4 regions of the Streptomyces sp. NPDC048612 genome follow, and region 2 is predicted to be linked to each of the others. Evidence: riboswitches for the same ligand, from Rfam matches in the RefSeq annotation. Region 2 holds a riboswitch; each other region holds the start of a gene.
What was found. Region 2 has a riboswitch for cyclic di-AMP ahead of ACGFN2_RS32355 (transglycosylase family protein). Riboswitches for the same ligand answer to the same signal wherever they lie in the genome.
Positions count from the first base shown of each region.

Region 1: linked by a shared signal. The riboswitch ahead of ACGFN2_RS19640 (M23 family metallopeptidase) and the one ahead of ACGFN2_RS32355 (transglycosylase family protein) in region 2 are both predicted to bind cyclic di-AMP.
Region 3: linked by a shared signal. The riboswitch ahead of ACGFN2_RS09915 (NlpC/P60 family protein) and the one ahead of ACGFN2_RS32355 (transglycosylase family protein) in region 2 are both predicted to bind cyclic di-AMP.
Region 4: linked by a shared signal. The riboswitch ahead of ACGFN2_RS03210 (C40 family peptidase) and the one ahead of ACGFN2_RS32355 (transglycosylase family protein) in region 2 are both predicted to bind cyclic di-AMP.

Region 1 is NZ_JBICVV010000012.1:22,049-29,024, forward strand. It holds gene ACGFN2_RS19635 (aldo/keto reductase) at 1-656, opposite strand, end outside; gene ACGFN2_RS19640 (M23 family metallopeptidase) at 733-1,857, opposite strand; cyclic di-AMP (ydaO/yuaA leader) riboswitch at 1,869-2,024, opposite strand; gene ACGFN2_RS19645 (DUF2332 domain-containing protein) at 2,310-3,455, shown strand; gene ACGFN2_RS19650 (PP2C family protein-serine/threonine phosphatase) at 3,504-4,658, opposite strand; tRNA gene ACGFN2_RS19655 (tRNA-Lys) at 5,035-5,110, opposite strand; gene ACGFN2_RS19660 (DEAD/DEAH box helicase) at 5,289-6,976, opposite strand, start outside.
Region 2 is NZ_JBICVV010000031.1:1,668-8,643, forward strand. It holds gene ACGFN2_RS32340 (LysR family transcriptional regulator) at 36-911, shown strand; gene ACGFN2_RS32345 (cytochrome P450) at 971-2,278, shown strand; gene ACGFN2_RS32350 (transglycosylase family protein) at 2,601-3,638, shown strand; cyclic di-AMP (ydaO/yuaA leader) riboswitch at 3,890-4,060, shown strand; gene ACGFN2_RS32355 (transglycosylase family protein) at 4,068-4,721, shown strand; gene eno (phosphopyruvate hydratase) at 5,020-6,342, shown strand; gene ACGFN2_RS32365 (septum formation initiator family protein) at 6,500-6,952, shown strand.
Region 3 is NZ_JBICVV010000004.1:273,549-280,524, reverse strand. It holds gene ACGFN2_RS09925 (NlpC/P60 family protein) at 1-615, opposite strand, end outside; gene ACGFN2_RS09920 (hypothetical protein) at 952-1,305, shown strand; gene ACGFN2_RS09915 (NlpC/P60 family protein) at 1,424-2,563, opposite strand; cyclic di-AMP (ydaO/yuaA leader) riboswitch at 2,571-2,755, opposite strand; gene pcrA (DNA helicase PcrA) at 3,044-5,530, shown strand; gene ACGFN2_RS09905 (peptidoglycan DD-metalloendopeptidase family protein) at 5,591-6,976, opposite strand, start outside.
Region 4 is NZ_JBICVV010000001.1:753,618-760,593, forward strand. It holds gene bioB (biotin synthase BioB) at 1-786, opposite strand, end outside; gene ACGFN2_RS03190 (8-amino-7-oxononanoate synthase) at 943-2,169, shown strand; gene ACGFN2_RS03195 (ATP-binding protein) at 2,475-2,903, shown strand; gene ACGFN2_RS03200 (LysR family transcriptional regulator) at 2,952-3,869, opposite strand; gene ACGFN2_RS03205 (LysE family translocator) at 3,941-4,600, shown strand; gene ACGFN2_RS03210 (C40 family peptidase) at 5,045-5,518, opposite strand; cyclic di-AMP (ydaO/yuaA leader) riboswitch at 5,523-5,719, opposite strand; gene ACGFN2_RS03215 (hypothetical protein) at 5,997-6,305, opposite strand; gene ACGFN2_RS03220 (ATP-dependent Clp protease proteolytic subunit) at 6,312-6,947, opposite strand.

The DNA.
Region 1 (6,976 bases), on a different contig from region 2:
CCGGTCAGGAAGCCGGCGGCGAGCGCGAAGTACGGCACCGCGCCCAGGCCGTGGCGGGCGGCGACCTCGGCGAGTTCGCCCTCGTAGGTGCCGCGGGAGACCAGGTTGTAGTGGGGCTGGAGGGCGACGTAGCGGGCCAGGCCCTCGCGGGCGGAGCAGGCCAGGGACTCCTCCAGGCGCTGCGCCGAGATGTTGGAGGCGGCGATCTCGCGGACCTTGCCGGCCCGGACGAGGTCGTCGAGGGCCGAGAGGAACTCCGCGACCTCGACCGACTCGTCGTCGTAGTGGGTGTAGTAGAGGTCGATGTAGTCGGTGCGCAGACGGGCGAGGGAGTTGTCGACCGCGGACTTGATCGTGGCGGGGGACAGACCCTTGTAGCCGGGGAGGGCGCCGACCTTGGTGGCGATGACGACCTCGGAGCGGTTGCCGCGGGAGGCCAGCCAGTTGCCGATGACGGTCTCGGATTCGCCGCCCTCGTTGCCGGGGACCCAGGCCGAATAGGCGTCGGCGGTGTCGATGAAGTTGCCACCGCCCGCCACGTACGCGTCGAGCACGGCGAAGGAGGCGGCCTCGTCAGCCGTCCAGCCGAAGACATTGCCCCCGAGGGAGAGCGGGGAGACGGAGAGGGAGCCGAGGGGCTTGTGTGTCGCGGTCATGCGTAGACGCAGCGCCGGTGGGAGCGGAGTTATTCCTTCCGTTTCCCCCGGCGCTGCCCCGCCCCTGCCCCGCCCCTCAGACGTTGATCCCGTGGTCCCGCAGCCAGGGCATCGGGTCGATCGGGTCGCCGGCGTCGGGGCGTACCTCTAGGTGGAGGTGGGGGCCGGTGACGTTGCCGGTGGCGCCGACGCGGCCGATGACGTCGCCGGTGTTGACCTTGCCGGAGGTCTTCACCATCGAGGAGAGGTGGCAGAACCAGAGTTCGGTGCCGTCGTCGAGGGTCAGGACGATGCGGTAGCCGTACGAGCCGGCCCAGCCGGCCTGCGTGATGGTGCCGGAGTGCACCGCCTTGACGGGGGTGCCGGTCGGCGCGGCGAAGTCCTGGCCGGTGTGGTCGGCGGCCCAGCGGTCGCCTGCCTGGCCGAAGCCGGCGGTGAGCGTGTAGGAGGACACCGGGGCGATGAAGCTCTTGGCCAGTTTGGCGAGGCGTTCGGCCTCCGCCTTCTGCCGGGCCGCTTCCTCCGCCTTGCGCTGGGCCTCCATCTCGGCCGCCTTCTTGGCTGCTGCGGCCTTTTCGGCCGACTCCTGTCGGTCAGCGGCTTCCGTCGCGGCCTGCTGGACCGCGGCCTTCTCGGCGGCGTCACGGGCCTCCTGCTCGGCGGCGTCCTGCTGCGCGTCGGCCTGCTGGAGGATGCGGCTGCGCAGCGCCTCGCCGGCGCCCGTGTCACCGCCGGTGTCCGCGCTCGCGTGCATGGTCCGGGTGAGCGGCCCGGCGGGCGCCACGCCGTCGACGGGAGCCGAGGCGGCCTCGGCGGACGCGGTGGCGGAGTCGTCGTCGGATATCAGCTCGCCGATACCGGGCAGCGACTTCGCGTCCGGCAGCTTCTCGGAGAGGTCGTCGGCCATGCCGCCGACATCGGGCATCGAGATCGGCACCGGCGGACGGTCCTCGGCCGAGGCCATTCCGCTCGCACCGACCGCGGCGATGACGCCGACACCGAGGACGGTGCCGCTCCGGGAAAGTCCGCCGCGCTGCTTGGCCACCCGGTGTTTGCCGCGGACGGAACGGGTGGATTCCTCGGTGGGATTCCACTCCTCCCACGGTCCGCCGTCATCACTGGTGCCGGGGCCCGGGAAAGCACCTCGGTCGTCGAGCTCGTAGCCGGACGGGGACTCGGGGGCAGGCCTGTTGGACGCCACGGGGGCGCACTCCTTTCCTTCCTTCTCGCCTACCGGGTTAGCTGACGGGTTCGGAGCAGGAAGGTCTCCTACGGACGCCCGCTGGCGGAGGGCGTCCGATTCACCCCAAGGAAGTTGGTTCCCCGGTTCCCTTGGTGCAGTTCGAAGTGCTTGGGGGTGCGTGAAAAGCGCGTGCGGGATTCGGCGTCGGCGCGCGGTGCCGCCTCTTGCGGCGGCTGGGACGACCGCGCTGCGTTATCGGACAGTAATAGAGATGGCGACCGAATTCCAAGCGTTCCCACGAATCCTTGTCGGTGCGGTACGCCCTGGTCGCAGGGACTTTTTCGGCCACCCCGGCCGTAAACCGGGCGAGTTGGCCGTGCGCCGCTAAACGATCTCCGGCGGATTGTGCACCAGTCGTTATGCGGAGGGGCGCCCCTCGGTCACGGAGGGTGAGAGCGTAACGTCGGATCATGGTCGTCGACGTCGGGAACACCGGGCACGCCGGGCGTGCTGCCGGTAATGCGTGGGGAGTGGCGGAGCGGTACCGGGAGTTCTCCTGGTGGGAGGCCCGGGGCCGGTCGGAGGCGCACGAGGAGCTGAGCGCGCGGATCAGCCAGGACGCGGAGCTCTGCGACCTGCTGTCCGGATCGCTGCCGGCCGGCGACAAGCAGCAGCCGGACCTCCTGCTCGCCGCCGTCCGCCATCTCGACGGCCCGCACGCCGAGTCGGGCCCGCGCGGCGAGTCGGCGTACGGACGCTGGCGCGAGTGGACGATCCGGCACTGGGACGAGGTGCGCGCGGTGATCATGCAGCGCACCGCCCGGAACGACGAACCGGCCCGCTGCGCCACCCTGCTGCCGCTGCTCGCCCGTCTGCCGCAGCCGCTGGCGCTCCTGGAGGTGGGCGCGTCCGCCGGGCTGTGTCTGCACCCCGACCGCTATCGCTACCGGTACGAGGACGCGCACGGGGACGAGGACGCGTACGGGGAGGGCCACCGCGCGGGCGCCCTCCGGGCCGAGCTGGGCGCGCCGGAGAGCCCGCTGGTGCTCACCTGCCGTACGGGCGGGGCGGCCGGCGAACTGCCCGAGCGGCTGCCGCAGATCGTCTGGCGGGCCGGCATCGGCCTCGACCCGCTCGACCCGGTGGCCGAACCGGACGATCTGCGCTGGCTGCGGGCGCTCGTCCGGCCGGGCGACGAGGAGCGGGCGGCCCGGCTGTCGGCGGCCGTCGAAGCGGTACGGGCGGCGCCGCGGCCGCGGATGGTGCGCGGCGACCTGATCGACGAGCTGCCCGCGCTCGCCGCCGAGGCACCGCCCGAGGCGACGCTGGTCATCTTCCACAGCGCGGCGCTGGCGTACCTCCCGCCGGCCCGCCGCGAGGAGTTCGCGCGCCTCGTACGGTCGCTGCTCGACGCGCGGCCCGGCGGCGGCCACTGGGTCTCCAACGAGCACCACTCCGTGCTGCCGTGGCTCACCGAAACCGCACCCCCGTCGCCCCGCCCGGACGGCGCGCGGCTGCTGACCCTCGCGCTCGACGGCCACCCGGTCGCACGCACCGGCCCGCACGGCCAGAGCCTGCACCACCTCCCCGGGGCGGCGGACCTCCCGGGCCGCTGAGCGCGTGGGGCGGCGAGCCCTGCGCACGCCGCATCCGGTACGGGCCTCCTACTCCCCCATAGGCCGCTGCACCGCCAGCAGCGCCATGTCGTCGGCCGGTGCGCCGCCCGTTCTGCCGGTATGCCGGGCGACCTCCTCGACGAGGGTGTCCAGGAGGGCGTCGGGGCCGGGGAAACGGCGGCCGCGCAGTCTGCTCGGCGGGTGGTAGCTGCGGCCGAGCAGGTCCCGGGCCGCGGTCACCCCGTCGGTGAAGAACAGCAGCAGGGCCCCGGCCGGGAAGAACGTCTCGTCCGCGTGGTCCGGGCGGTTGGTCAGCTCGCCCAGCCCGAGGGGCGGCGCCGGCGCCTCGGGAGCCAGCTCGCGCAGACCGCCGTCCGGGGTGAGCAGCAGTGGGGGCGGGTGGCCCCGGTTGAGCACCCGCAGGGCGGACTGCCCATGGGCGGGGATCTCGGCCAGTACGGCAGTGGTGAACGCCTCGGTCCACTCCGCCCCTTCGCGCCGCCCGCCGTCCCGCCGCACCGCCCGCTCCAGCCGGCCCGCCACCGCCCCCAGGGTGCACTCCTGCTCCGCCGCCTCCCGGAAGGCACCGAGGACACTCACCGCGGTCTCCACCGCCGCCGGCCCCTTGCCCCGTACGTCGCCGATGATCATCCGCACCCCGTGCGGGGTGTCCTGCACGGCATAGAGGTCGCCGCCGGTCAGGGCCTCCGCCCGCGCGCCCACGTAGCGGGCGGCGAGGGCGAGCCCGGCGAGCCGTCCGGGCGGCGTGGGCAGGACGGCGCGCCGGACCGCCTCCGCGACGTCCCGTACGGAGGCCGGGCGGGCGTCGGCCCTTCGGGTGGCCCGGTGGAGGGCGACCGCCAGCAGGGCGACGACCAGGACCACGGCGCTCTCCGCCACCGCCGCGCCCTGGCCAGGCCCGGCACCGCGGTAGCTCACGCCCCAGACCTCGCCGAGCACAGCGGCCAGCGCCGTGAGAACGGTGCCGCGCAGGGAGAAGAGCGCCGCCGCGGCCGGCGGAGCGGCCGAGAAGAAGGGGGCGGCGGTGTAGCCGGGCGGCGTCGCCACGCTGAAGACGACCCCGCCGACGATCAGGAGGACGGGAAGCCGGCGCACCAGCGGAAGCCCGGACGCGGCCCGCCACGAGCGGCGCTGCCCGTTCCCCTCCCCGTCGCCCCCGGAAGGCGCCTCACCTCGGAGCATCCGCACCGGCCTCTTCCCACTCCGCCCGTCCGTACGGGCTCCGCCGTGCCGGTAGCCGCGACGTCCCCAGGCTTGCCCCTGGGCGGCGGGACGGCGACTCGTCGGGGGCCGGACGAGTCACGGAACGGGGCGCGCCGCGTCACGTCGCGAGAAGCGGCGAGGCGATGAACGGCCGAAAAGACGTCGGCAAAGAAGAGATGCCGGGAAAAGGGGCAGCCCACTCCCCCCACCGCCCCGGTTCACGCCACCAAGCCCCTCTCCCCCGAGGGAACTTGGCCCAGGCGCCGCACCCCGGACACGCCCGAGGGCCCGGACCGTGTTCGGTCCGGGCCCTCGGGGTGCGGTAATACGGCCGGACGGTCGTCCCGTCCGTGTCTGGTGGGCCATCAGGGGCTCGAACCCTGAACCAATGGATTAAAAGTCCACTGCTCTGCCAATTGAGCTAATGGCCCGCACCGAGCAGCATAGCCCGAGGAGCTGCCGCAGCCCGAAGGCATTATGGATCAAGCCATTCTGCGGGGTGCGGCGAGGCGGTCCAGCGGGCCCTGCCAGGCACGCCGGAGGCCGTACAACGCGCGGGGCCCGTACGGCACTTGGGTGCGTACGGGCCCCGCGGTTCAGCGTCGGTGATCAGCCGTTGCGCTTCCAGCGCGGCTTGTCCTCACGGCGGCCGAAGGAGCCGGTCGGGGCGCCACGGTGGTCGTCACGGCGGCCGTAGGGGCGGTCGCCGCCGGAGCGGTGGCCACCGGAGGCCGGACGGCCGCCGGAACGGTCGTCACGGTTGAAGGGACGGTCGCCGCCACCGGAGCGGTAGCCGCCGGAGGAACGGCCGCCGGAGCGGTCGTCACGGTTGAACGGGCGGCTCGGACGGTCACCGCGGTCGCGGTTGAAGCCGCCCCGGTCGTCACGGCGGTCGCGGTTGAACCCGCCGCCGGAACGCTCGTCACGACGGTCGAAGGAACGCCCACCGGAACGGTCATCGCGACGGTCACGGTTGAAGCCACCACCGGAACGCTCGTCACGACGGTCGAAGGAACGCCCACCGGAACGGTCGTCACGACGGTCACGGTTGAAGCCGCCCCGGTCGTCGCGACGGTCACGGTCGAAGGAACGGCCGCCGGAGCGGTCGTCACGACGGTCCCGGCGCTCGAAGTTGCCCCGGTCGTCGCGGCGCTCGTCCGACGCGGCCTGCGCCGGAACGGCGGCCTCGGCCACCTCGGCGGCGGCGGTCTCGGCAGCGGCGGCCAGCGCCTCGGCCGGGTCCTCGCCACGCTCGCGGGCGGCGCGGGCGGTCAGCCGGTCGGCCTCCTCGCGCAGCTCGGCGGCGCGGCGCTGGAGACGCTCCAGCTCGCGGGTGACCTCGGCCACCTCGCGCTCGGCCTGCTTGGCGGAGTTGTTCGCACCGTCGGCCTGGACCTCGGTGAGCGAGCGCGCACCGGTGATCCGGGCGACGTCCTCGTCGAAGGCACCGGAGCCGCCGACGATGTGGCGCGAGGCGTCCACGCCCGCGTCCTCCATCAGCCGGAAGATCTGCCGGCGCTGGTGCGGCAGCGACAGCGAGACGACGGTGCCGGACTGGCCGGCGCGGGCGGTACGGCCCGAGCGGTGCAGGTAGTCCTTGTGGTCACCGGCCGGGTCGACGTTCAGGACCAGGTCGATGCCGTCGACGTGGATACCGCGGGCGGCGACGTCGGTGGCGACCAGCGCGTTGACGTAGCCGTCCTTGAAGTCCGCGAGGACCCGGGTGCGCGCGCCCTGCGTCATGCCGCCGTGCAGCGCGTCCGCCTTCACGCCGGACTCGACGAGCTGCTCGGCGATGCGGTCGGCGCCCAGCTGGGTGCGGACGAAGATGATGGTGCGGCCCTTGCGGGCGGCGATGGCGGCGGTGACCGGCGCCTTGTCCTTCGGCTTCACGACCAGGACGTGGTGGGTCATGGTGGTGACGTTGCCCTGGGCGCTGTCGACCTCGTGGCTGACCGGGTTGGTCAGGTAGCGCTTGACCAGCGTGCCGATCTCGTTCTCCATCGTGGCGGAGAACAGCATCCGCTGGCCGCCCGCGGGCACCTGGTCCAGCAGCTCGGTGACCTCGGGCAGGAAGCCCAGGTCGGACATCTGGTCGGCCTCGTCGAGGACCGCGACCTGGACGTCCTCCAGGGAGCAGGCGCCACGGTTGATGATGTCGCGCAGCCGGCCCGGGGTGGCGACGAGGATGTCGACGCCGCGCTCCAGGGCGTAGATCTGGTTGCCCATGGACGTACCGCCGCAGACGACCTTCATCTTCAGGCCGAGCACATCGCCGTAGGGCTGCAGCGCGTCCG
Region 2 (6,976 bases):
ATGTCGGCTACGGGACAGCCCTTAGGGTGCGGGCCATGGAGCTGCAGCAGATGCGGTACGTGGTGGCGGTGGCGGAGACCGGCGGGTTCACCCGGGCCGCCGAGCGCTGCCATGTGGTGCAGTCCGCGCTCAGCCATCAGGTCGCCCGGCTGGAGAAGGAGCTGGGGGCCCGGCTCTTCGACCGGACCAGCCGCAGCGTCCGGCTGACCGCGGCCGGCGAGGCCTTCGTCCCGGTCGCGCGGCAGGCGCTGGAGGCGGCCGAGCGGGCCCGCGCCGAGGTCGCGGCGGCGACCGGGGAGGTGCGCGGGCGGCTCGCGGTCGGCGCGATCTCCACCGTCGCGGCCGTGGATCTCGCCCGTGAGCTGGGCGCCTTCCGCACCCGGTGCCCGCAGGTGCGGATCAGTCTGCAGACCGAGATGAGCGACCAGCTCATCGAGCGGGTGCGGCAGGGGGCGCTGGACGTCGCGTTCGTCGGGCTGGCGCCCGCGGCACGGACCGTCGGTGTGCGGGAGAAGGAACTGGCGCGCGGTGAGCTGGTCGGCGTCGTCCCGTCGGGGCATCCGCTGGCGGAGCGGGAGTGGACCACGCTGGCGCGGATGGCGCGGGAGACCTTCGTCGACTTCACGGCGGGGTCCGCGGCCCGCCGGCAGCGCGATGACGCGTTCCGGGCGGCGGGGCTGACCTCGGAGGTGGCGTTCGAGGTGACCACGGTCGAGTTCCTGGCGAAGCTGGTGCGGGCGGGGCTGGGCGTCGGCATGGTGCCGGAGGCCATCGCCTCCGAGCTGGCCGGGCTGCACATCGTGCGGGTGCGGCCGGCGCCGGCGAGGACCGAGCGGGTGGTGTGGAGCGGCCTCGGCCCCTCGCCCGCGGCGGCGGCGTTCCTGGCCGGTCTGGGCGTGGACACGGCGTAGCGGAGGGCCCGGCCGGTACGCGGGCGCGCCGTTGTGCGCCCAGCGGTTACGGTCGGAAGGTGCACGCCGAGCCCCACACCACCGCCCCCGAAGCCCCCGCGGGCTGCCCCGCCGCCGGGCCCGCCCCCGCCCTGTTCACCTGGGAGTTCGCCTCCGACCCGTACCCCGCGTACGCCTGGCTGCGCGAGCATGCGCCGGTGCACCGGACCGAGCTGCCCAGCGGCGTCGAGGCCTGGCTGGTGACGCGCTACACGGAGGCGCGGCAGGCGCTGGCCGACGCCCGGCTGTCCAAGAACCCGGCCCATCACAGCGAGGCCGCGCACGGCAAGGGCAAGGTCGGCATCCCGGGGGAGCGCAGCGCCAACCTGATGACGCACCTCCTCAACATCGACCCGCCGGACCACACCCGGCTGCGCCGGCTGGTCTCGAAGGCGTTCACCCCGCGCCGGGTCGCCGCCTTCGCCCCGCGGGTCCAGGAGCTGACCGACCGGCTGATCGACGGCTTCGCCGAGCGCGGGGAGGCCGATCTGATCCACGAGTTCGCGTTCCCGCTGCCGATCTACGCGATCTGCGACCTGCTGGGGGTGCCGCGCGAGGACCAGGACGACTTCCGTGACTGGGCGGGCATGATGATCCGGCACGGCGGCGGCCCGCGCGGCGGCGTCGCCCGCTCCGTGAAGAAGATGCGCGGCTATCTCGCCGAGCTGATCCACCGCAAGCGCGCGACTCTGAGCGAGACCGCCGAGCCGGACGAGGATCTGATCTCCGCCCTGATCAGGGCCTCCGACCACGGGGAGCACCTGACCGAGAACGAGGTCGCCGCGATGGCCTTTATCTTGTTGTTCGCCGGTTTTGAGACGACCGTGAACTTGATCGGTAACGGCCTCTACGCCCTGCTGCGCCACCCCGCCCAGCGGGAACTGCTCCAGAAGTCGATCGCGGCGGGCGACACCGACCTGCTCACCACCGGCATCGAGGAACTGCTCCGCTACGACGGCCCCGTGGAGCTGGCGACCTGGCGGTTCGCGACCGAGGAGCTGACGCTCGCCGGACAGCGGATCGCCAAGGGGGACCCGGTCCTGGTGGTGCTGGCCGCCGCCGACCGTGACCCGGCCCGCTTCGACGAGCCGGACGTGCTCGATCTGACCCGGCGTGACAACCAGCACCTGGGCTACGGGCACGGCATCCACTACTGCCTGGGGGCGCCGCTGGCCCGGCTCGAAGGACAGAGCGCGCTGGCGACCCTGCTGACCCGGCTCCCGGACATCCGGCTTGCGGTGGAACCTGATGATGTGCGCTGGCGGGGCGGGCTCATCATGCGCGGACTCCGTTCACTTCCGGTGGAGTTCTCCCCGGAGCGGCCCTGACCAGCGGCGAAGTCGGATGTGACGCAGAGTCAACTGCGTGACCATTACGTGATCCGTGCTACACCGACTTGTGACTCCCCAGGACCCCGGCTACCTTTCGACCCGACGATCGACAGGTTTCACTCGATCGGTCGAAGCGGTGAGGTGGGGGACCGGTGTAACGGTGCCGCTCGCGTGCGTCGGCCGGCCGGAGACCCCGTCGAGCAGCTCGAAGAGCTCGTCGAGACAACTCAACCGCCGCGCGAAAGGCATCCGCATGCGTTCCGGGAACGGCCGACACCGTCGACCCCGCCAGGCACCGGCCATCTTTGTCACGGCGGGAGTGACCGGCGCGGGCCTCGCCCTGCCACTGTTCGCCGCGAGCGGCGCACAGGCCGCCGACACCGCGACCTGGGACAAGGTCGCCCAGTGCGAGAGCGGCGGAGTGTGGAGCGCGGCGTCGGGCAACGGCTACTACGGCGGCCTGCAGCTCACCCAGGAGATGTGGGACAACTACGGCGGCACGGCCTACGCCTCGCGCCCCGACCTTGCCAGCCGCTCCCAGCAGATCGCGGTCGCCGAGTCGATCCTCGACCACAAGGGGCCGGACGCCTGGCCGAGCTGTGCGGTGAACGCCGGGCTGACCGATGACGGCCGCGCGCCGGAGGTCGACCCCGGCAGCACCAGCACCCCGGAGCCCGACCCGTCGGACTCCGCGGGCTCCCTCGACCCCTGGGACACCGGTTCGTCCCACGACCACGACGGCACGGACACGTCCGGACGGCACGACGAGCCGGGCGACGCACCGGGCGACAAGGCCGGCGACGAGCCGGGCGGCCGGCCGTCCGACGCCACGCCCTCGCCCGATGCCTCGGACTCCGGCGAGCCCGGCGACGCGTCCACGAGCCCGGAACCGTCCGGCGACCGGGACGGCGACCAGGGCAGTGACCAGGACAGCGGCCAAGGTGACGACGACCCGTCGCAGTCCGCCGACCCGTCCGACGGCCCCGCGGCGGACCCGTCCGAGGACGCCGACCACTCCGGGGGCGGCAGCCGTACGGACGGCACCGGCACCCCGCGTGAGGTGCCCGGCAAGGGCAAGCACCGCGGTGGGGCGGACGGCGAGGACGCCGGGGACGGCGACGCCGGGCGGTCCGCCGGCCGGCACGCCTCACGCGGCGGCGACGCGCACCGTACGGGCCCGGCGGCCGACGGGGACTACACGGTGCGCCCGGGTGACAGCCTGTCAGCCATCGCCGCGGCCCACCGGCTGTCCGGCGGCTGGTCCGCGCTCTACGACCGCAACGAGGGCGTCATCGGCTCCGACGCGGACCTGATCCAGCCCGGCCAGCGGCTCGATCTCGGGCGGAACGCAGGGTAGTTCGCCTCCCTTCGCCCTCTTTTGGGAAAGTGAGACAAGGGTCTCGTTGACTCCGGAGGGGTCCGGTGTGCCCAACCCCGGCATACCGGGCCCCACCTGCGAAAATGCATCCAAGCCCCGATCAAAAACGGTCAACTTGGTCCAGATGGTGGGGTTTGAACCCCAAGGGGATTACTGCTTAACGTCAGGACCGCTCGCCAAAGCGGGCCCTTCGATCACACGCCGAGTCCTGCCGGTGGTCGAAGGCACTTGACGCGCAAGCGCCGAAGGCAGGAGCGGGGGACCCAGGATTTGTGCCGGCCCCGCCCGTGAAAACGGGTCAACCGGCTTGGGGTGAAGCCAGGTGCGTTCCGCGCACCCGGCCGGGCGACTCATCAGTCCGAACCCGACAGCTCACCTCGTAGGCGTCGGTGAGGAAACGAACGAACCATGCTGATCTTCAAGGGCAAGCACCGTCGTCCCTCCAAGGCCGTCCGCGTCGCCACCCTCGCCGGTGTCGCCGGTGCCGCCGTGGCCGTCCCGATGATGGGCGCCACCTCCGCCTCCGCCGCCTCCGTCGCCACCTGGGACAAGGTCGCCCAGTGCGAGTCCGGCGGCAACTGGTCGATCAACACCGGTAACGGCTACTACGGTGGCCTGCAGTTCTCCAACTCCAGCTGGGCCGCCGCCGGTGGCACCAAATTCGCGCCGCGCGCCGACCTCGCCAGCAAGTCCCAGCAGATAGCCGCCGCCGAGAAGCTCCTCGCCATCCAGGGTCCGGGTGCCTGGTCCTGCGCCGGTGCGGGCAACCTGACCGCCGGTGGCCCCGCCGCCGACGTCGACACCTCCGCGCAGACCGAGTCCGCGCCGAAGCAGGAGTCGGCCAAGCCCGAGCCCAAGAAGGCCCCGTCCGAGGACCGTGCCTCGCGGTCCGCCGAGCGCAAGTCCACCGGCCAGGGCAACTACACCGTCAAGGCGGGCGACACCCTCGCCAAGATCGCCAAGGCCCACGGCGCCGACTGGAAGTCCGTCTACAAGGCGAACAAGTCGGTCATCGGCGGCAACCCGAACCTGATCATCCCCGGCCAGCAGCTCACCGTCTGAGCCACCCGCCCAGCGGACTCCGGGGTTCGAGCGGCGGGCCCCCTTCCTCCGTGAGACCAGCCCCGCCACGGCGCGCACTTCCCCCCGACGCGCCGTGGCGGGGCTTCTCGTGTCCCGGCCCCGCGCCCGGAGTGCCCGCCGCGGCACCCCGCCGACCGGCGCCGTCCCACGGCATTCCCCGTTCCGCGAACAATGTGCCGAAAGGTCCCGTGAACTGGGACTTCGGTAAGCATTCCGGGGTCTTCCGTCCCACGGAGCGGGCCAAGCACCGACGGACACCTCCGGGGCCGTTAGGCTCATGCGCAGAACGCCAGACACCCACGAAGGAGACAACGTGCCGTCGATCGACGTCGTCGTAGCCCGCGAAATTCTCGACTCGCGAGGTAATCCCACGGTCGAGGTCGAGGTCGGCCTCGACGACGGCAGCACCGGCCGTGCCGCCGTGCCGTCCGGCGCCTCCACCGGCGCCTTCGAGGCCATCGAGCTCCGCGACGGCGACCCGAACCGCTACCTGGGCAAGGGCGTGGAGAAGGCCGTCCTGGCCGTCATCGAGCAGATCGGCCCGGAGCTCGTCGGCTACGACGCGACCGAGCAGCGGCTGATCGACCAGGCCATGTTCGACCTGGACGCCACCGACAACAAGGGCTCGCTCGGCGCCAACGCCATCCTCGGCGTCTCCCTCGCCGTCGCGCACGCCGCCTCCGAGGCCAGCGACCTCCCGCTGTTCCGCTACCTCGGCGGCCCGAACGCGCACGTCCTGCCCGTCCCGATGATGAACATCCTCAACGGTGGGTCGCACGCCGACTCCAACGTGGACATCCAGGAGTTCATGATCGCCCCGATCGGCGCGGAGTCCTTCTCCGAGGCGCTGCGCTGGGGCGCCGAGGTCTACCACACCCTCAAGAAGGTCCTGAAGGAGCGCGGGCTGTCCACCGGCCTCGGCGACGAGGGCGGCTTCGCCCCGAACCTGGGCTCCAACCGCGAGGCCCTCGACCTCATCCTGGAGGCCGTCAAGCAGGCCGGTTACGCCCCCGGCCAGGACATCGCGCTCGCCCTGGACGTCGCCGCCTCCGAGTTCTACAAGGACGGCTCGTACGAGTTCGAGGGCAAGACCCGCTCGGCCGCCGAGATGACCGAGTACTACGAGGAGCTGGTCGCGGCCTACCCGCTGGTCTCCATCGAGGACCCGCTGTTCGAGGACGACTGGGCCGGCTGGAAGGTCATCACCGACAAGCTCGGCGCCAAGGTCCAGCTGGTCGGCGACGACCTGTTCGTCACCAACCCCGAGCGCCTGGCCCGCGGCATCGAGGAGGGCTCCGCCAACGCCCTCCTGGTCAAGGTCAACCAGATCGGCTCGCTGACCGAGACCCTGGACGCCGTCGAGCTCGCCCAGCGCAACGGCTTCAAGTGCATGATGTCGCACCGCTCCGGTGAGACCGAGGACGTCACCATCGCCGACCTCGCCGTCGCCACCAACTGCGGCCAGATCAAGACCGGCGCCCCGGCCCGCTCCGAGCGCGTCGCCAAGTACAACCAGCTGCTGCGCATCGAGGAGATCCTCGACGACGCCGCGGTCTACGCCGGCCGCTCCGCCTTCCCCCGCTTCCGCCACGGCAGCTGACGAAGGCGGCCCGCTGCCAGGCCGGACAGGGCAGCAGGGGCCGAACGGGCGAGGCACTCGCCCCGCGCCCCGTACGTCCCCGGCGACGGTCCCGTACCGTTGCCGGGGACGTACCTGCTTGAAGCAGTCAGGCGTCCGTCAGTGAAGGGGAGGCGACGTGCCCGCGGACCGGTTCTCGACCGCGACCCGACTCAAGGCGCTCGGCGAGCAGGCCGCCGCCCGCGTCTACCGCGCCCGCCCGCCCCGCCGCAACCGCCTCACCGGCCGTGCCGCCCTGCTGGCCCTGGTGATGTGTTCCCTGGTCGTCGCCCTCGCGTACCCCATGAGGCAGTACGTCTCCCAGCGGTCGGACATCGCCGAGCAGCGCCGCAAGGCGCAGGACGCCGGGACTGCCCTGGAGCGGCTGCGCGAGCAGAAGGCCCGCTGGCAGGACCCGGAGTACGTACGCCAGCAGGCCCGCCGGCACCTCCACTACGTCAAACCGGGCGAGTCCGGCTACATCGTCCCGGACGGCTCCGGCACCGGCTCCGCACCGAAGGGGGCGCGGGCGGCGCAGCGCCCCTGGTACGAGAATCTGTGGGACGCCGTCGACACGGCCGACAAGCGCTAGGACGAGCCGCGTCCGCCGGACCGG
Region 3 (6,976 bases), on a different contig from region 2:
CAACTGCTCGGCGGCGTCCAGCTTGTGCACGATGGTGACCCGGTGCTTCTTCAGCCGGGCCTCGGTGTCCGCCAGCCGCTCCACGGTGTCCTCGGCCCGCTGCCGGATCTGCCGGACGCTGCCGAGCCGGCGGGCGTACCCGGCCACGGCGGTCGCCTGGTGGCTGCCCGTACGCTCCAGCACCGCGGCGCCGTCCAGATAGCGCTGCGGGTCGGCGGACAGCAACAGCCGTACCGTCGGGTCGATGCCGCCGGAGCGGTACTGGCTCGTGGCCAGGGTGCCCAGTTCGGCGCGGGCGGCGTTCAGCCGGCGGGTCCTGCGGGCCGCCTCGTCCTGGAGCCGGCTCAGCTCCTCCCGTGCGGTGTCGGCGGATTCCTTCGCGCCGTTGTAGTGCTGCGTGGCCACCTCTGCCTCCTGGTACAGCGCGTCGACCCGGTCCTTGACCTGGGCGGGGGTGGGCCGGGGGGCGGCCTGGGCGGTGCCGTCGAGGCCGGTGGCGGTGGCGGCACCGGCCAGGGCCAGGGTGGCGGCCGTGCGGGCGGTGCGCGCACGGCGCGATCCGCCGCCGGTGAGCGAGGCGAGCGGATGCTGCCGGGGCTTGCGGTGCGAGGCCACGGTGGCCGTTCCTTTCCGTCCTTCGAGCCGGGGGCCCGGCGGCCGGTCCGCCACGGGGGCGACGGACCGGCCGCCGTACCTCTCGGCGGGACGGCCGACGGAACGCCGGTGGGAGACCGGCGAGGCGGGGAGTCGGCCGCCTGGAGGAGGACGCTAAGCCGGGGTGTCGGGCAATGAGCCCCCTTGCCCGGAATTGTTCGCTTTCGACCGCGATGAGTGCGCGCGCGACCGCGGCGCCATGGCCGTACGGCCGGGACCGGTCTGGCCTGACCGAACTGTCGATAGCGGGCGCCCTGCCCGAAGGGCCGTGCTATACGGCGGCTACGATCACGCACTATGGACGTAGTAACCAATATCTTCGTCGGCCTGCACATCATCGGCATCGCCTCCCTGCTGGGCGGCTTCCTGACCCAGATGAAGGCGATGAGCGCGGGCACCGCCCGCTTCGTGCCGGCCATGCTGCACGGCGCGCTGACGATGCTGGTCACCGGCATCGTGCTGGTCGGCCTCAACCAGGCCCAGGACCACCCCCTCAACAACATCAAGCTCGGCATCAAGATGGCCCTGCTGGTGGTGATCCTGGCGCTGGTCTACGTCAAGCGGGACGACGAGACGGTCGAGAAGCCGCTCTTCGCCGCGGTCGGCGGGCTCACCGTGGCCAACATCTTCATCGCGGTGCTCTGGACCTGACGAGCGCCCCGCCAACAGCACACCGCGCGGTCCCCGCACTCCGTAGATCGGAGGCGAGGGCCGCGCGGTGGCGTGTGGGGGGTGACCGTGGGGGGTGGTCTGTGGGGGAGCGGGGGCCTCAGCCCGGGCGGACGCTCCCGTAGATCGGCATGTAGTAGATCGACTCCTCCCGGACGTTGGCGCCCGGCTTCGGAGCGTGGACCATCTTGCCGTTGCCTAGGTACATGCCGACGTGGCTGATGTCGTCATAGAAGAACACCAGGTCGCCGGGCTTCAGGTCCTTGGTGGCCACCCGCTCGCCGACCTTGACCTGGTCCCAGGTCGTCCGGGGCAGATCGACGCCCGCCGCCTTCCAGGCGGCCTGGGTCAGCCCCGAGCAGTCGTAGGAGGTGGGTCCGGTCGCGCCCCACACATACGGCTTGCCGATCTGGGAGCGGGCGAAGGCGAGCGCCTTCTCGCCCTTGGCGGTGGAGGTCGAGTCGCCCGTGGAACCGCCGGCCGAACCGCCGCCCGTGGAGCCGTCGCCGTCGTGCTGCCGCTGGCGCTCCCGCTCCTGCTGCTTGCGCGCCTCCTCCGCGGCCCGGCGCTTGGCCGCCTCCTCCTTCTGGCGCTCCAGCTCCGCCAGCCGCGCCTTCTCCTGCGCGGTCAGCCGGGACAGCAGCTGCCGGGCCTCGGACAGCTTGTCCTGGACGGAGCGCTTGGACTCCTTGAGAGAGGCCTGCGACTTCTGCAGCCGCTCCAGGCTGTCGGTCGCCTCGGCACGCTGCCGGGCGGCCGCCGACTGCTGCTCCTGGTAGTCGCTGACGGCCTGCTTCTGCCGCCCGGTCAGCCGCTCCATGAGGTGGTTGCGGTCGACGAACTGCTGCGGGTCCTTGGCGAACATCAGCTGCGCCGTCGGGTTCATCCCGCCGGTGCGGTACTGCGCGGAGGCGAAGGTGCCCAGCTTGCGCCGGGACTCGTTCATCTTCTCGGCGCGCTCGGCCGAGGCGTCGAGCAGGTCGTCCACCTTGTCGCGCTGTGCGTCGGCGCGCTCCTTGGCGGCGTTGTACTTCTGGGTGGCCACCTCGGCCTGGTGGTAGAGGTCGTCGACCTTCTTCTGGACCTCTTCGACGGCGGGCTTGGGTGCCCTGGGCGCCGCGTTGGCCGACTGCGAGAGCAGGGTGACCGAGGCGAGGGCGGCGGTGGTGAGACCGGCCGCTGTACGACGGCCTGCGGGTGAGGCGAGAACGCTGGTGCGCGGCTTGCGATGCGACGCCAAGACCGGCAACTCCTTCCGTGGACCGCCTACCGGGTTAGCTGTCGGGTTCGGGCGGTGTCGCTGACGGAAGGCTTGCCCTACGGTCCGGACGTCCACTGGCGACGGCCGTACGGATCGATTCACCCCGGTGGTGCTGGTGGGTCCCCGGCTCCGGGTGCCTGGGGGCAGGGCCGGACTCGGCGTCGGCGGCCCGTGCGAACCTGTCGTCCGCGGGGAGGCGGGCTGCCTGAGCGAGGACGTTAGCCAACTCGTGTGGCTTCTGTGAAGGCTGATGTTCGATATGCCCGAAACCTTTTCGTGACCTGAACGCGATGCGCGGCCTGTTGTGCCAGATGTCGGATTCGGGTAGACGAGGCGCCGCCGGTCGGCGGCGGTGCCGGGCGCCCGGAGCGCCGCTGCGCCGGTGCCGGCTTCACAGGCGGCCCGCATTCCGCCACTCCGCCGCGGAGTGTCAGTGCGGCCGCCTAGACTCGGTGGGCGATGAGCAGCCTCTTTGACGACAGCTTCCTGGCGGACCTCAGCCACAAGGGTGAGGAGCAGCATCCTCCGCCCCCCGAGGACGAGCACGGCCCGGCCCCGGAGGAGATCCCCGCCGACCTCTTCGGCGGGCGGTTCGACGCGCCCGTCCCCAGGGAGGCCTACTACCGCGACGGCGCCGCCCGCCCGGCCGTCGACGCCGCGGCGCTGCTGGAGGGGCTCAACGACGAGCAGAAGGCCGCCGTGGTGCACTCCGGCGGCCCGCTGCTGATCGTGGCCGGTGCCGGTTCCGGCAAGACCCGGGTGCTGACCCACCGCATCGCGCACCTGCTCGCCGAGCGTCATGTCCACCCCGGCCAGATCCTCGCGATCACGTTCACCAACAAGGCCGCCGGTGAGATGAAGGAGCGCGTCGAGGAGCTGGTCGGCCCGCGCGCCCACGCCATGTGGGTCTCCACCTTCCACAGCGCCTGCGTCCGCATCCTGCGCCGCGAGTCCAAGAAGCTGGGCTTCACGTCCTCCTTCTCGATCTACGACGCCGCCGACTCCAAGCGCCTGATGGCCCTGGTCTGCCGCGATCTCGATCTGGACCCCAAGCGCTTCCCGCCCAAGTCCTTCAGCGCGAAGATCTCCAACCTCAAGAACGAGCTCATCGACGAGGAGACCTTCGCCGGGACCGCTGCGGACGGTTTCGAGAAGAGCCTGGCCGAGGCGTACGCGATGTACCAGGCGCGGCTGCGCGAGGCCAACGCCCTGGACTTCGACGACATCATCATGACGACGGTCAATCTGCTCCAGGCCTTCCCGGACGTCGCCGAGCACTACCGCCGCCGCTTCCGTCATGTCCTCGTCGACGAGTACCAGGACACCAACCACGCCCAGTACACCCTGGTCCGCGAGCTGGTCGGCCCCGGCACCGCCGAGGTGCCCGCCGCCGAGCTGTGCGTGGTCGGTGACGCCGACCAGTCGATCTACGCCTTCCGCGGCGCCACGATCCGCAACATCCTCCAGTTCGAGGAGGACTACCCGGACGCGACCACGATCCTGCTGGAGCAGAACTACCGCTCGTCGCAGACGATCCTGTCCGCAGCCAACGCCGTCATCGAGCGCAACGAGAACCGCCGCCCCAAGAACCTCTGGACGGACGCCGGCGCCGGCCCCGGGATCACCGGCTATGTCGCCGACACCGAGCACGACGAGGCGCAGTTCGTCGCCGACGAGATCGACCGGCTGACGGACGCCGGCGACGCCAAGGCCGGCGAGGTCGCCGTCTTCTACCGCACCAACGCCCAGTCCCGTGTCTTCGAAGAGATCTTCATCCGGGTCGGGCTGCCCTACAAGGTCGTCGGCGGGGTGCGCTTCTACGAGCGCAAGGAGGTCCGCGACGTCCTCGCCTACCTGCGGGTGCTCGCCAACCCCGAGGACACCGTCCCGCTCCGCCGCATCCTGAACGTCCCCAAGCGCGGCATCGGCGACCGCGCCGAGGCGATGATCGACGCCCTGTCGTCGCGCGAGAAGATCACCTTCCCGCAGGCGCTGCGCCGGGTCGACGAGGCCTACGGCATGGCGGCCCGCTCCGCCAACGCCGTCAAGCGCTTCAACGTCCTCATGGAGGAGCTGCGGACCATCGTCGAGTCCGGCGCCGGCCCCGCCACCATCCTGGAAGCCGTCCTGGAGCGCACGGGCTACCTCGCCGAACTCCAGGCCTCCACCGACCCCCAGGACGAGACCCGGATCGAGAACCTCCAGGAACTCGCCGCCGTGGCCCTGGAGTTCGAGCAGGACCGCGGGGAGGCTGCGGCAGAGGGGGCTGCCGCCCCGGGGCCGGGCACCCTGTCCGAGTTCCTGGAGCAGGTCGCGCTGGTCGCCGACTCCGACCAGATCCCGGACGAGGAAGAGGAGGGCAGCGGCGTGATCACCCTCATGACGCTGCACACCGCCAAGGGCCTGGAGTTCCCGACCGTCTTCCTGACCGGCATGGAGGACGGCGTCTTCCCGCACATGCGCGCGCTGGGCCAGACCAAGGAGCTGGAGGAGGAGCGCCGGCTCGCCTACGTCGGCATCACCCGCGCCCGCGAGCGGCTCTACGTCACCCGCTCGACGATGCGCAGCGCCTGGGGCCAGCCCTCGTACAACCCGCCCTCCCGGTTCCTGGAGGAGATCCCGGCCGACCACCTGGAGTGGAAGCGCACGGGCCCGGCGACGCCGTCCGCGTCCATGGGCGGCCTGTCGGGCGGCGGAGGCGGCTTCGGCTCGGCGCTGTCGTCGTCGCGGGCCAAGGGCGCCGGCGGCTTCGCGACCCGTCGCGGCCAGGGCAGCCGCCAGGTGGTCCCGCTGTCCATCGGCGACCGCGTCACCCACGACAGCTTCGGCCTCGGCACGGTCGTCGGCGTCAAGGGCAGCGGTGACAACGCCGAGGCGACGATCGACTTCGGCGGCGAGAAGCCCAAGCGGCTGCTGCTCCGGTACGCGCCGGTGGAGAAGCTGTAGCGGGAGAGGCCGGCCCCCGGGGACACCTCCTGGGGGCTGCCACCGGGCGGGCGGCGGCGGTCAGTTCGGGTCGAGGCCGTGGTCGCGCAGCCAGGGCAGCGGGTCGACCGCCGCGCCGCCGCCGGGACGCACCTCGAAGTGCAGATGCGGTCCGGTGGAATTGCCGGAGTTGCCCGAATAGGCGATCTGGTCACCGGCCTTGACCGAACCGGAACGGATCTTGGTGCTGCTGAGGTGGCAGTACCACGTCTCCGTGCCGTCGGGCGCCGTCACGATCGCCATGTTGCCGTAGGCGGAGTTCCACTGGGTGCGGATGGTGCCGTCGGTGGCGGACATGACCGGGGTGCCGTAGCTGACCGGGAAGTCGATGCCGGTGTGCAGCGACATCCAGTTGACCCCGGCCTGGCCGAACTGCGCGCTCAGCCCGTGCTGCTTGACCGGCAGCAGGAACTTGGGCCGCATGGCCTCCTTGCGGGCCGCCTCCTTCGCCTTGCGCTGGCGCTCGAGCTCCTGGCGTTCCTTGAGGTCGATCCGCTCCTGGGTGCGGCTGGCGCGGTCACGGAAGTCATCGGCGCTGGCGCTGAGTCCGGCGAGCTGGGTGTCCAGCTTGTTGTTGGCGGCGGACGGCTTGACGGCACCGGCGTCGGGCGCGGCCTGGGTGGTCGCCTCGTCCTTGTCCTCCCCGCCGGCCGTGACGGCAGCGGCGGCCACGGCGCACACGCCCATGGCGGCGACCGAGGGCACCGCGACGGTCAGCAGCGCCGACCGCTTCGCCGTGCGCCGACGGCCCCGGCCGCGGACGGCCTTCCCGGCCTCCGCCCCGGCGGCCCGGCGGCCCACGGGGGACGGGGCGGCGGGGGTGACCGGCATGGCCTGCGTCATGGCGTCCGCCACGGCCGCGGCCTCGCGGTAGGCGTCGGCGTCGCCGGGGGAGTCGTCGCCCCCGGCCCGGCCGGTGTCGTACGGGTCGTTCCCGGACTGGTCGCCGTCGGGAGTGCCGTGGGTGAGATGCCCGGCTTTGTCCCAACTGGCGTTGTCCCACTGGAGGGTGTCGGCCGGCGGCGGTCCGGCCTGTGCCGGGATACCGGCGATCAGGTCCTGGTCCGTGGTCGACCAGATCGCGGTGGCCTCGAAGCTCGCGGTCTCCTCGACCGCGGTGGCCTGCCGGTCGAAGGCGTTGAAGGAGTCGGCGGTCTCGTACGCGCCGGTGGCGTAACCGTCGGTGTCGTACGCGCCGGTGGGATAGCTCCCGGTGTCGTAGCTGCCGTGACCGTACGCGGTGGCCTCGTATCCGGCCGCCTCGTATCCGGTGGTCTCGTATCCGGAGGAGGGGTACCCGGCCGCGTCCTGCGCCGGGGCGTCGTACGCGGTGTGGGCGTACGGGTCGTAGCCCGGGGCGGCCGCGTGCGGGTCGGCGACGGCGTGGGCGCCGGTGTCCCAGCCGCC
Region 4 (6,976 bases), on a different contig from region 2:
CACCATCGCCAGGATGCGCAGCGCGCGCTGCGGGGTGAGGTTCCACTCCTTGGCGAGCGGGGTGCCCTCGAACGGGATCAGGAAGTTGACCGGCACGGAGTCCGGGTCCAGCTCACGCAGTGCGAAGACCACGTCGACGAGGTCGCCGTCGCTCTCGCCCATCCCGGCGATCAGCCCGGAACAGGCGGACATCCCGGCCGCCTGGGCCTGCTGGACGGTGGACACCCGGTCCGAGAAGTCGTGCGTGGTGCAGATGTCGCCGTAAGTGGCTTCCGAGGTGTTGAGGTTGTGGTTGTACGCATCGGCGCCCGCCTCGCGCAGCCGCCCGGCCTGGCCGTCGGAGAGCAGACCGAGGCAGGCGCAGACCTCCACGCCCTCGTTCTGCTCCTTGATGGCGGCGATGGTCTCCGAGACGCGGTCCACGTCCTTGTCCGTGGGGCCCCGGCCACTGGCCACCAGGCAGACCCGCTTGGCGCCGCCGGCCACCCCGGCGGCCGCCGCCTTGGAGGCGTCGTCCGGCTTGAGCCAGGTGTACTTGAGGATCTCGGCCTTCGACCCCAGCCGCTGGGAGCAGTACGAGCAGTCCTCGGGGCACAGGCCCGACTTGAGGTTGACGAGATAGTTGAGTTTGACCCGCCGCCCGAACCACTGGCGGCGTACCTTCCCGGCCGCGGCCACGACATCGAGCAGTTCGTCATCGGAGGTCGCCAGCACGGCCAGCGCCTCTTCGCGGGTCGGCAACTGGCGCCGCAGTCCCTTGTCCACCAGTGTGTTCAGCAGGTCCATGGCGTTGATCCTGGCGTACGCCACCGCCCCCGGCCAAGGAGGATTCCCACAATGCCGCTGGATCGAGGTGTGTGTATCACCACACTGTGGCCGTGCGGAACGACCGCTAACGTCTATCGACAGCCCACAATCGAGGCCGAAGGACGAAGGACGCCGATGCCGCAGGACTCCGCCCCGTCGCTGCTCCACGACACCCCGCCGGCGCCCCCCGCCGAGACCGCCGCAACGGCCTCCCGGCCGGCGTCCGGCGCGGCCTTCGACTGGATCGACACCGCCCGCGCCGCACGCCATCGTGCCGGTCTCGCCCGCACCCTGCGCCCCCGCCCCGCCGACTCCCCGCTGCTCGATCTGGCCAGCAACGACTATCTCGGACTCGCCCGGCACCCCGAGGTCACCCGTGGCGCGGCCGCCGCCGCGCACCGCTGGGGCGCCGGCGCGACCGGCTCCCGCCTGGTCACCGGCAGCACCGAGCTGCACGCCCGGCTGGAGGAGGAACTCGCCGCGTTCTGCGGCTTCGAGGCCGCCCTGGTGCTCTCGTCCGGCTACGCCGCGAACCTCGCCGCCGTCACCGCGCTCACCGCCCCCGGCGCCCTGATCGTCTCCGACGCGGGCAACCACGCCTCCCTGATCGACGGCTGCCGGCTCTCCCGGGCCCGTACCGAAGTGGCCCGGCACGCCGACCCCGAGGCCGTACGCGCCGCGCTGACCGGCCACGACGGCCGGGCGCTCGCCGTCACCGACTCGGTGTTCTCGGTCGACGGCGACGCCGCGCCGCTGCCCGCCCTCGCCGCGGCCTGCCGGGCGGCGGGCGCCGGGCTGCTGGTCGATGACGCGCACGGCCTGGGTGTCCTCGGCGACGGGGGTCGCGGTGCGCTGTGGGCCGCCGGCCTCGCCGGTGACGGCGATGTGGTGACCACGGTGACGCTCTCCAAGTCGCTCGGTTCCCAGGGCGGTGCGGTGCTCGGCCCGGCCCGGGTCATCGAGCATCTGGTCAACACCGCCCGGTCGTTCATCTTCGACACCGGCCTCGCCCCGGCGGCGGTGGGCGGTGCCCTGACCGCGCTGCGGCTGCTGCGCCGCGAACCGCAGCGTGCCGCCCGGGCCGGACAGGTCGCCCGGGAGCTGCACGACCGGCTCACCGCGGCCGGCCTCGCCGCGGTCCGGCCGGACGCCGCGGTGGTCTCGGTCCGCGCCCCCTCACCGGAGTCGGCGGTCCGCTGGGCCGCCGACTGCCGCGCTGCCGGACTCGCGGTCGGCTGCTTCCGGCCGCCGTCCGTGCCCGACGGGATCTCCCGGCTGCGGCTGACCGCCCGCGCGGACCTGACGGACGCCCAGCTCGACACGGCGGTCGGCACGATCGTGGCCACGGCACCGGCGACCTGACGCATCCGGCGCTCCGGCCGACGCGTACGACGCTCCCGCCGGGCCGACGGCCGCCCTCGCGGCGGTACCCGCGGGCGGCGGAATCCGGCGCGACGGGCCGCCCAAACGGGCTCGCGCGCCGCAGAGTTCACCGCAACGAGCGATAGAACTCCGTATATGTGGGTGGATCGGCTATCCCCTCCGCGGCAGGGGTGGCAGTCTGGCGCCCAGCAGATGGCCGAGGCCGCACCGGTGTCCGGAGCGGCGTCCCGGCTGCCCGGTCAACGGACCGGAGCCGGGCCTCGGAGGAAAAGGACGGCGCCTCGATGGCAGACCACCATGAATCCTCACTGACTCTGCCGAGCGCCCCCGCCTCGGTCCGCACCGCCCGCAGCCACGCCCTCGCCGTACTCACCGAGTGGGGCCTGCCCGCCGAGTCAGGCCTCGCCGACTCCGTCCGTCTGATCATCTCCGAACTCGCGACCAACGCCATCGTGCACACCTCAGGACGGTCGCCCGACTTCACCGTCGAACTGCGGCTGGAGCGCGACGAGCAGCTGCGGGTCGGCATCACCGACAGCCATCCCCGCCGTCCGCGCCGGCTGCCCGCCGCCGTCCAGCAGGACAACGGCCGGGGCCTGGTCATCATCCGCTCGCTCGCCGCGGAAGCCGGCGGCCGCTTCTCCGTCGTACCCACCGCGTCCGGCGGAAAGACAGTCTGGATCACCCTGCCGTGGCAGGCCGCGGTCCGCTGAGGCCGCCGTCCGCCGAGGGCGACTGCCGCGCCGGCGTCCCGCCGTCGGCTACGGCGCGGGGGAGTGGCGGGCGAAGGCTCCGCGCAGCAGCGCCCGCAGGGTGTCCGCGGCCGGGGTGCCGCCACCGGGGCGGTAGGCCACCGAGATCCGGCGGCGCAGCTCCGGCGGGTCCAGTCCCCGGACACCCAGCGGGGACACCGAGCCCTCCGCCACCATCTCCGGCACCACCGCCACCCCGAGGCCCGCGCTCACCAGCGCACACACCACCGCGTAGCTCGGCGACTCACAGCGCACCGCCACACTCGCCCCGGCGGCCGCCAGCGCCGCCTCCACCGCACGCCGGTTGGGGTTGGCCGGTGCCATGCTGACCACCGGCTGACCGGCCAGCTCGGCGAGCGGCAGGCGTCCGGCGCCCGCCGACAGGGCATGGCCCGGCGCGGTGACCAGCACCAGTTCCTCGGTCAGCAGCGGTTCGAGACGCACGCCCTCCGGCGTGGGCATCGCCTCGCCCGGCACATACTCGTGCGTCAGCGCCAGATCGACCTCGCCCAGCGCCACCGCCGCGCTGGCCTGCGGAGGGACGTACTCCGTGACACTCAGCTCCACGTCGGGGTGCGCCCGCCGGAACGCGCCGAGCGCGGGCGGCAGCAGATGTGTCCCGGCGGTCATGAACGTGCCCACCCGCAGCCGGCCGCCGGACAGTCCCGTGAGCCGGGACAGCTCGTGCCGCGCCTGGTCCAGCTCGTCGAGCACCCGCCGGGCCCGGACGAGGAGCAGCTCACCGGCCGCCGTCAGCCGTGCCCCGCGGTGGTGGCGCACCAGCAGTGCGGTCCCGGCCTCCCGCTCCAGTTTGGCGAGCTGCTGGGAGAGCGCGGGAGCGGTGTAGCCCAGCCGGCCGGCGGCCCGGGAGATCGAACCGGCCTCGGCCACCGCCACCAGGGCGGCCAGCCGCGTGGGGTCGTACATAAGAACCTCTTTAGGCGGCCGAAGAAGATTGCCACTCCCCATTAAAGGCCCTGACCAGCGAAGCTGCTCTCATGGACGGACAACTGATCGCCTTCACCGGAGTCGCCGCCGGCATGGTCGCCATGCCGGGAGCGGACTTCGCCGTCGTGGTGCGCAATGCGCTGGACTCGCGCCGGGCGGGGGTGGCGACCGCCGTCGGAGTCGCGGGCGGGCTGCTGGTGCACACCGCACTGGCGGTGGGCGGGCTCGCGGCGGTGCTGGTCGCCGTGCCCGCGCTCTTCGGGGCGGTCCAACTCCTGGGCGGGCTCTATCTGTTGTACCTCGGCGTCGGCGCGCTGATCGCGGTCGTCCGGAGCGGGCGGGCGCCCGGGGACGCCGCGACCGGCCCGGCCGCCCCGCCGGCCGACGAGCCGCCCGCTGTCCTGGGCACCGCGCGGAGCCTGCGCCAGGGCTTCCTGACCAACGCCCTCAACCCCAAGGCGCCGGTCCTCTTCCTCAGCCTGCTCCCGCAGTTCGTCCCGGCCGGTGAGCCCGCGCTGCCCCGGACGCTGCTGCTCGCGACGATGGTCGTCGTCATGGCGCTGGTGTGGTTCCCCGCCGTCGCGCTGCTGGTCGACCGGCTGGGGAGCTGGCTGCGCCGCCCCCGGGTCACCCGGGCGCTGGAGGCCGTCACCGGAGCGCTGCTCACGGGGCTGGGCGGCATCCTGCTCGTCGAGCTCGTCCTGGCCTGACCGACGGGCACCGGTCCGCGCGGCCACGGGTCAATCGCGGCTGCCGTACGGGACCATCAGCGTCGGCGGTGGTCCATGCCCGTACGCCGTCGCGGTGCCGCAGTGCCCTGGTGATCCGCGGGTGGCCGCGGTCCACCCTCTCCACCAGCTGCAACGGCGCAGGACCGGGGAGGGGTTCGGCGACGGTCAGCATGTCGAGGGCGCCGGGGGCCGCCCGGTCCCGCACCCACGCGGGCGCCACGTCCGCGAACACCACGGCATGGCAGGTGAAGGACACTACTCCGGCGTCCCGCGGTGACGGCGGGGGCAGCACCGTCACCGATCCGTCCGCGGGCGGGAAGCGTCCACGCGCCGCGGCCGTCAGAAGTGTGCTCAGTGGCGACGTCACCCCGCCAAGTCAGCCGAGCCCACTGTCAATTGATCACATGTAAGACGGCCTGCGGATCAGCCCACGCGCCCGTACGAGACCGTGCGGCTCCAGATCCGCTCCAGCCGCACCACGCTCCCGGCCTTGGGCGCGTGCCACATCCGGCCCCGGCCCGCGTAGATGCCGACGTGGTAAATGCCGCCCGCGGAACGGAAGAAGACCAGGTCGCCGCGGCGGCGCAGGGAGGCCGGGATGTGCAGGGTGCGGCCGTACTGGGCGGCGGCGGTGCGGGGCAGGGCCCGGCCGGCCCGCCGGAACGAGTACAGCGTCAGCCCCGAACAGTCGAAGGCGTGCGGCCCTTGGGCGCCGTACCGGTAGGGAGCCCCGCTCTTGGAGGCCGCGACCCGCAGCGCGTGGGCGGACACGGACGTGGCTTCGGCGTTCCCGGCCGCTCCTGGGGCGAGGGTTGTCCCGCCCAGGGTGGCCAGCGTCAGAGCGGTGACGGTGCCGGCACGTGCCAGCAGATTCGGCGTCTGCATGCGCACAGTCATGCGCAAACCCTTCGTCAGCCGCCTGCGAAGGAAGACCTGTCGGGTTCGGGCAGGCGAAGATGCCCGGCCATGCGTACGGCTTCACCCCAAGGAGCCCGGCCGTAAGGCCCGGACCCCGTCGTGCTCGGGTCCTCCGCTCCCGCCGGTCCACCACGTCGACCTGACATCCGGGACGGCGGCGGGATTAGGCGCCCGTCCGGACCGCCCCGTCGCTGTGGCGGGGTCTTGCCGTCGAAGGGATCGTCACGCACCCGGCACCCGAATTCCGAGCTGAAAATGCCGTATGTGAGATGGGTCACATTTCGCCTGAATGGTTAGATTTGTTCCCTCAAGTGCCGTGGCGCGGGGTGTCGCACTCCCTGGACCAGCGGCGAAACATCAAAGGTCCCAGGAATTGTGTTCGCCCCGCGCAATTCGTCGCCTCCTCACATCGGGCCCGGACGCTACGCCGTATGCGCAGCCCGGTACGCGTGTCGGGTCAGTGGTCGGCGGGTGGCGGCACCGTCACCAGTCCGGCCCGGCGTTCGCCGTCCAGTACGCGCAGCGCGCGGGCCAAGGTCTCGCCGTGCAGCTCCTTTTCACCCCGCTGGTGCATCAGCGTCAACGCGTCGCGCAGGCCGGCGGCCTTGGTGACCAGCGCCTGGGCGGCCCGAAGTCCGGTGTACGTGCCGCCGCCGCGGGCCGGGTTGATCCTGCCCAGCAGGTCGAGCACCTCCAGATAGTGGTCGATCAGTTCACCCTCGGCGCGCGTCAGGGCAGGCAGCGGTGGCAGTTCCGGCGGCAGCATCCGGGCTCACCGTGCCCCGAGTTGGGGAACGGACTGCTTGCGCCCCTGGGTGAGCCCGTCGATCAGCCCGTACTCCTGGGCGGCCCGGGCGTCGAAGATCTTGTCGCGCTCGATGTCGGCGGCGATCCGTTCCCGGGGCTGCCCGGTGTGCTCCGCCAGCATGCGCTCCAGCATGTCGCGGGTGCGCAGCAGCTCCTCCGCCTCGATCTGCAGATCGGTGGCCTGTCCCTGGACGGGCTCACTGAGCGACGGCTGGTGGATCAGGATGCGGGCGCCGGGCAGGGCCAGCCGTTTGCCGGGGGTGCCGGCGGCCAGCAGCACCGCGGCGGCGGAGGCGGCCTGCCCCAGGCAGATGGTCTGCACGTCGCACGACACGAAGCGCATCGTGTCGTAGATGGCGGTCATCGCCGTGAACGAGCCGCCGGGGGAGTTGATGTAGAGCGAGATGTCCTGCTCGGGTGCGGTGTGTTCGAGGTGGATGAACTGCGCCATCACATCGTTGGCCGACGCGTCGTCGACCGGGGTGCCCAGGAAGATGATGCGCTCGCTGAGCAGCTTGGAATAGGGGTCCATGGTGCGCGTCCCCTGGGACGTGCGCTCGGTGAACTCCGGAAGGACATGGCGGGCCGTCGGTCGCAGCATGCGTGCTCCTCTCTCTGTAGAAAATGTAC